Regions from separate parts of the Bradyrhizobium sp. UBA2491 genome, predicted to be linked through region 1. Evidence: predicted binding sites of a transcription regulator. Region 1 holds the regulator's gene; each other region holds the start of a gene.

What was found. Region 1 encodes LexA, which represses DNA repair genes until DNA is damaged. Its sites were predicted from a motif close to TGTTCNNNNTGTGTTCNG; they were not measured.
Region 2: the regulator LexA is predicted to act here: its motif matches at 1,325-1,342, upstream of B2W55_RS32580 (PA0069 family radical SAM protein).
Region 3: the regulator LexA is predicted to act here: its motif matches at 1,247-1,264, upstream of B2W55_RS07090 (DUF3072 domain-containing protein).

What each region holds. Positions count from the first base shown of each region.
Region 1 covers NZ_DDOP01000066.1:68,361-70,625, reverse strand. Annotated here, with positions in the region: gene B2W55_RS22095 (hypothetical protein) at 1-381, opposite strand, end outside; gene lexA (transcriptional repressor LexA) at 655-1,359, opposite strand; gene glp (gephyrin-like molybdotransferase Glp) at 1,604-2,265, opposite strand, start outside.
Region 2 covers NZ_DDOP01000100.1:43,448-45,712, forward strand. Annotated here, with positions in the region: gene B2W55_RS32580 (PA0069 family radical SAM protein) at 137-1,303, opposite strand; gene B2W55_RS32585 (glycosyltransferase) at 1,467-2,036, shown strand; gene B2W55_RS32590 (bifunctional helix-turn-helix transcriptional regulator/GNAT family N-acetyltransferase) at 2,079-2,265, shown strand, end outside.
Region 3 covers NZ_DDOP01000023.1:68,436-70,700, forward strand. Annotated here, with positions in the region: gene B2W55_RS07075 (ATP-dependent helicase) at 1-81, opposite strand, end outside; gene B2W55_RS07080 (hypothetical protein) at 207-464, shown strand; gene B2W55_RS07085 (hypothetical protein) at 644-898, opposite strand; gene B2W55_RS07090 (DUF3072 domain-containing protein) at 1,010-1,156, opposite strand; gene B2W55_RS07095 (hypothetical protein) at 1,272-1,604, shown strand.

The sequences.
Region 1 (2,265 bases):
CTTCGGCTTGTGCTCGACCGCCGGATGCAGCGCCGGCAATTGCAGCACGCTGACGCGCTGCCCCTCGACCAGCTGGGTCACCAGCACATGGCTCCCGTCGGGGAATTCGACCGCGTCATGATGTCGATCCGGAACGTCGGGCTCGACTTCGTTGAACACGCCGACCCGGAAGCCCATCGTCTTGGTCCAGATCCAGCGGCTGTCGTAGCGAACGTTCTCGGCGAAAGCGAGCTCGGTACCCGGCAGCATGCAGACCGCCACAGTGGGATCGTTCTCCGAAGCAAAACCGCGGGTCGACGTGCCGCGGAAGGTCGTCGTGATCAGCGTCTCTCCGACAATGGCGGGGCGCGATGCCACGGCGTGCAGACTATAGTCACACATCGGATGGCTCCTCGTTTCGAGGTAGCGACCCGTGCCTCTCCTTGAGGCATGGGCCTCTACCAGAGTGGACGATAGCGAACGAGTGTCGGCTCGTTTCGAGGCGATTGTACGACTGGCCGTTGAACGCTCCGATCACAAACACGCGACGCTGCGTGGGAGGTATCGGAGCGCATCGGGCAGACTGCACCTTGCGCTATCTTCCAAGGAACGATCCGATGTGTCGCTCGTTCCTCGCCGCCGCAAGTATTTGCGGCTCAGTACACGTATTTGCGCTCAGTATTTGCGATACAGCCCGATCAGCTTGCCCTGGATGCGGACCCGGTTCGGCGGCAGGATACGCACTTCATAGGCAGTGTTGGCCGGCTCCAGCGCGATCGACGCGCCGCGGCGGCGGAAGCGCTTCAGCGTGGCTTCCTCCTCGTCGATCAGTGCCACCACGATGTCGCCGGTGTTGGCGACGTCGTTGCGCTGGATCAGCGCCATGTCGCCGTCGAGGATGCCGGCATCGACCATCGAGTCGCCGCGCACTTCCAGCGCATAATGCTCGCCGGTGCCGAGCATGTCGGGCGGCACGCTGATGGTGTGGCTGCGGGTCTGGAGCGCCTCGATCGGCGTACCGGCCGCGATCCGGCCCATCACCGGGACCGCCACCGGGCGGTTGCCGTCGTCCTCGGCGACCGGCGGGGTCGCGGGACGCTTGCCGAGGGTGCCTTCGATGACGCTCGGGGTGAAGCCGCGGCGGCCGTTGCCGCCGCCGGCGGAGAGTTCGGGCAGCTTGATGACTTCGATGGCGCGGGCGCGGTTGGGCAGGCGGCGGATGAAGCCGCGCTCCTCCAGCGCAGTGATGAGGCGGTGGATACCGGACTTCGAGCGCAGGTCGAGCGCATCCTTCATCTCGTCGAAGGAGGGCGGCACGCCGGCCTCTTTCAGACGTTCATTGATGAAACGCAGAAGTTCGTACTGTTTGCGCGTGAGCATCTCGAGTATTCCCCCGGTTGATAGCGTCGTTCGATTCCGAGACTCTTCAGTGGGGCCTGCAGGCCGGGCCTGACCTCGGGAGCATGGTGCTTGCTGCAAGCGCTCCCTGGCGGCCTCCCGTTTGTAGACACCAGTACTCGAAACAAATCATGAACGGACACTATATGTTCGATATGTGTTCCGCAACCTCTTAATTTCCGGTGAACGGGTCAAGGCAACACGCAACCAGCGAGCCGCGAAAGCCTCACTCCGGCAGCGTCAGGATCTCACACTCACTGCCCTTGGCAGCGGCGGGCGCAAACGGCGGACGCACGAGAAGTGCCCGCGCCGCAGCGAGATTCCCGAGCAGCGACGAGTCCTGCTGCATGACGGGCGTGGCGACCAGCGAGCCGTCCGCGCGCTCCTCGAGACGGGCGCGCAGATAGTCCTCGCGCTGGTCGTTGGCGGCGAGGTCGCGGCCGAGCAGCGCGCTCGTGCGGACATGATGAACGGTCTTGCGGCCGCTCAGCGCACGAATCAACGGCACCAGAAACAGGAAGGCGCAAACATAGGACGACACCGGATTGCCGGGCAGGCCGATCACCCGCATCGCGCCGAGCCGGCCGTGCATCATCGGCTTGCCCGGCCGCATCGCGATCCGCCAGAACGCCATCGCGACGCCCTCGGCTTCGAGCGACTGCTTGACCAGGTCGTGGTCGCCGACTGAGGCGCCGCCGGTGGTGATCAGGACGTCGGCTCCGGCCTCGCGCGCCCGGCGGATGCCGACCGTGGTCGCCTCCACGGTGTCGGCGGCAACCCCGAGATCGACGGTCTCGGCGCCTTCCGCGCGCGCCAGCGCCCGCAGCGCATAGCCATTGGAATAGACGATCTGGCCGGGACCGGGCCGCGATCCCGGCATCACGAGCT
Region 2 (2,265 bases), on a different contig from region 1:
TTCCCGTCATTGTGAGCGAAAGCGAAGCAATCCATCGTACCTCATATGGCGAAGCGTGGATTGCTTCGTCGCGGCGCCTGTCATCGGGCCGCGCTCCGCGCGGACCCGTTGGCTCCTCGCAATGACGCCCGTGGCATCAGAACAAACTCAGTTGCTGGCCATTGCGCTTCGGCTTGGCGAAGTGATCCGTGGTCAGCTTGGTGCGCCGCTTGTTGAGGCCGAGCTTTTCGCAGGCGATCTCGAAGCGGCGGCCGATCATCCAGGCCATCGGGCCGGTGCCCTTCATCCGCGTGCCCCATTGCGAATCGTAGTCGCGGCCGCCCCGCATGTCGCGGATCAGCGTGAAGACGTGACGGTAGCGATCGGGATAGTTCGCCATCAGCCATTCGCGGAACAGGTCACGGACCTCGAGTGGCAGCCGCAGCAGCACGTAGCTCGCCTCCTTCGCGCCGGCGTGGGCAGCCGCATCGAGGATGCGTTCGATCTCGGAATCGTTCAGCGCCGGGATCACGGGCGCGACCATCACCGTGGTCGGGATGCCGGCCTCGGTGAGCCGCTTGATAGCCTCGAGCCGTTTCGGCGGGGTCGAAGCGCGCGGCTCCATGGTGCGGGCGAGCTTCGGGTCGAGCGACGTTACCGACAGCGCGACCTTGGCGAGGTTGCGCTTGGCCATCCGCGCCAGGATGTCGATGTCACGGGTCACCAGCGCCGATTTGGTGACGATGCCAACCGGATGGCCGGCGCGCTCCAGTACCTCGAGGATGCCACGCATGATCTTCCGCTCGCGCTCGATCGGCTGGTAGGGATCGGTGTTGGTGCCGATCGCGATCATCCGCGCTTCGTAATCCGGCGCCGCCAGCTCCTTCTCGAGCAGCGCCGGCGCATCCGGCTTGGCGAACAGTTTCGACTCGAAGTCGAGCCCCGGCGACAGGCCGAGATAGGCGTGGGTCGGCCGCGCGAAGCAATAGACACAACCATGCTCGCAGCCGCGATAGGGATTGATCGATCGGTCGAAGCCGATATCGGGCGAGTCGTTGCGGGTGATCACCTTGCGCGAAGTGTCGATCGCCACGCTGGTCTGAAACGGCGGCAGGTCGTCGAGGCTCTGCCAGCCGTCGTCGAAGGCCGTCCGCGCCTCGGCCTCATAGCGGCCGCTGGCGTTGGACTGCGCGCCGCGGCCGCGCCGCCGCTCGCGCTCGATCGCGACCGCAAGTTCGGGAAACGGGGAAGGTGCACCCGCCGGGTTATCGGAGGGCGCCGTTACCGGCGGGTGCTTGAGGGCATGAGAGGATGCTCGGCTCATGCTTTGAAGCTAACACAGCCAAAGAACAAATCAAGAACACGAGCGCAGAAATTCCACAGAACAGTGCTGCAAAATTCTACAGCCGAACAGGCTGCTTTGAATATGACAAGGTGATAACACGACCGGAGTTCTCCAATCGTTTGAGCCACCGAAGCCTCAAATCATGCTGAGCGTGATCATTCCGACCGACGGGGTCGAGCGCACCGCGGTCGCAACCCTGGCGGCGCTGGTGCCGGGCGCAGCCGCGGGAATCATCCGCGAAGTCTTGCTGGTCGACCGCACCAACACCGACATCATGGAGCGCGTCGCCGACGTCGCCGGCTGCCGCTTCGTGCGCTTCGAGGGCACCCGCGCCGCAGCCCTCGCTGCCGGTGCCAAGCAGGCGCGCTCGCCCTGGCTGATGTTCCTGCATCCGGGCGCCGTGCTCGATGCCGGCTGGATCGAGGAGACCACCCAGTTCATCCAGATGGTGGCGGCGAGCGGCAAGGATCGCGCCGGCATCTTCCGCTATGCCCGCGCGCCCTACTCCGACCCCGGCCTGCGCGACGGCCTCAAATTCGTCGCCCGGATGCTCGCGGGGCCCTCGGCCGAACAGGGGCTGCTGATCGCGCGCGACCATTACGAGCGGATCGGCGGCTATCGCCCGGATGCCCGTCGCTCCGAGGCCCGCCTGCTGCGCCGGCTCGGCCGCTCCTCGCGCACCATGCTGCGCAGCCGGATCATGGTCGCGTAAATGCGCTTGCATATTACTTGATTCCGTCAAATAATATGTTTGATGAAATCAAATTCCTATGACACAGCCCTCGAGAGCCAGGTCGCCGCGGTGCGCGGCTTCAGCCGGTTCTACACCCGCAAGCTCGGCATCATCGAGCCGAAGCTGCTGCATTCCGCGTTCACCTTGCAGGAAGCGCGGATCATCTATGAGCTCGCGCATCGTGCCGACTGCACTGCGACCGACCTGG
Region 3 (2,265 bases), on a different contig from region 1:
CTTGCCGACCCCGTGCTCAACGGCGCGGCGTTGCTCGGAGTTGAGCGCATCGAGATAGGCTGTGTTGGCTGGATCAGGCACGAATCACCCCCACGAAACGCTAACAGACATTGCGATTCAGAGGGGCGAACACGCCGGGGTGTGGGCCGAGAAATTAGATTGACATTAACGCGGTGCGGAGCACAACCGCGCCATGGGTGATGTTTATGGGTGAAGTATCCAAATCCGACACGCCGCTGAAGGCGACGTTCAAGGTGCGGCTGAACGGCGAGACGGTAACGCTCGCGACCGTCGGCCAGGCCTACCGCTTCATCAGCAATCTCAGTGCTGTCGAATGGATGGAGTTCCGCTCGCTGCATGGCGACGCCGTGGCTGCGTTGGAGAGAGCGGCCGGCAATGCCATGCTGACGGTGCAGGCGACGAATGCGCTGCGGACGCTGTTCGTCCGCGCAAAATTGCTTTGAAAAGACAAGATTGCCTTGAAAAGAAATGGGCCGCCTTGGCCCTCCGAGGCGGCCCGAGAGTGCGGCCAAAGCGTATCAGCGCCCAGCCGTCGCGTGTACCGCCGTTACCTTGTTTGCGGCCATAACGACCAGCGCGTTACGCAACGGCCGTCGATTCGGCTGTAGCTGCCACGCCACAATCACAAGCCAAGGTCGTCGACGAGGCGGTCATACACAAGGGCAGAGCGGAGATTCATGGTCGCGATCTTCAGATAGCTGGGTTCGCGCATGGCGTTGTTGAACATCATGATCGCCGACTTCCAATAACCGCGCTCGCGCTGATCAACATTGAGCTTGGACAGGTAGTCCGCGGCGTCGCCGACGGTCGCGAGCGTTCGTCCATCCTTCAGCGTGATCGTGAACGCAAGCGGCGATCGCTTCTCCAGCTCCAGCACGTGGGCCCCCCAAAGGCAAAGCAGCAACAGCAATAATGAAACAACCAACTGTGCCGCTATATCAAAGCCTAAAGTGGGTGTCCGGACCGAACCGCATGCGCGGCCCGGAATTCAGAATGAGTCCGCAAGCGCGATCTCGGCCCTCAGGGCATCGATGCGTCGTTCCGCTTCCTCTGACGTCAGGTCGCGCGCGTACTGGTTTGGCTGGTAGGCCTCCTCGGCGAGGCTCCTCAACCGCAACGCCTGGGCGCGGCTCATCAGACCGCTCATGCGCTCTGCAACCCCGCCAAATCTCACCGCTGCCATGCTCATCGCTCACCTCGCTTGCCGGATCGTGACTTGACAATATGTTCTATTTTTGTTCTAACAAGCCATGGACAACAAAATCAATGAAATTCGGCGTCGGATCAGCACCTTGCGGGCGGAAATGACCCTGGTCGAGGCAACGATCCGGGATCAGGTCAATCACGATCTTGATTGCACTGAAGCGTCCTATCGACTGCTCGCGATGCGCGCAGAAGTGGCTGAATTGATCGGCCGGTGGAGGGCGGCCGGCGGCGGCGATCGGCTCCCGACGGTCCGGGAGCGGCTGAGCCGAAGCTACGGGGATCGCCCGGTAGCGCCGGCAAAATCAGACAAGGCCAAACCCGTGCCGGGCCAGGAGAGCGCCAAGGTGCGCCCCGAACGGCCGGTCGACAGGGTCTGAGGGAAACGCGGATCGCGCCCAAATGAGGTTTCGGGGCAGGAACCCGATCCGCAGGATCTGCATTTTGTTGTGGTGAGAGCCAACACCACAGCATCGCCCAGCGCCATGATCGCCGACCCGACCGCGCCGCCGCGGGTATCGATGAATGACGATCGCAGTCCGCTGTTGACGCTGATCTCCTGCGTCAGCTGCATCAGGACGATGCGGCTCGAGAGCAGTCATCCGGGCAGCGAGGGCAGGGATATTCTCCAATACCGCTGCGAACAATGCAGCCACATCGAGCGGGTGCAATTGGTGCGGCGAAGCTGGCCAGCGGACCGCTAGTCTTTCGATCGTGAATCAAGATCGTACAATCGGCGCGAGCATGCGGGTGGCGTCGTCAACCAGCTCTTCAGCCCGCAAGAGAGATTTGCATTCGCGGCGAACATGCTTCGTTTTCGTCGCTTCGAATCCTTAACCATCGCCACACACGCAATGTTGCAGGCGAATGACGAGCAACGGGAGCGCTGATCAGGTTCAGCGAAAAAGTTCCACCATTGGTTGGAACTTTTGGTTCCGGTCGCGATTAACGCACTCGGTTTGCGTCACAAATCGCGGTTTTGACGTTTTCCCGCTTGAATACATCTAGGGCAATCATTCTTATGACCACACTGGCTGCTCC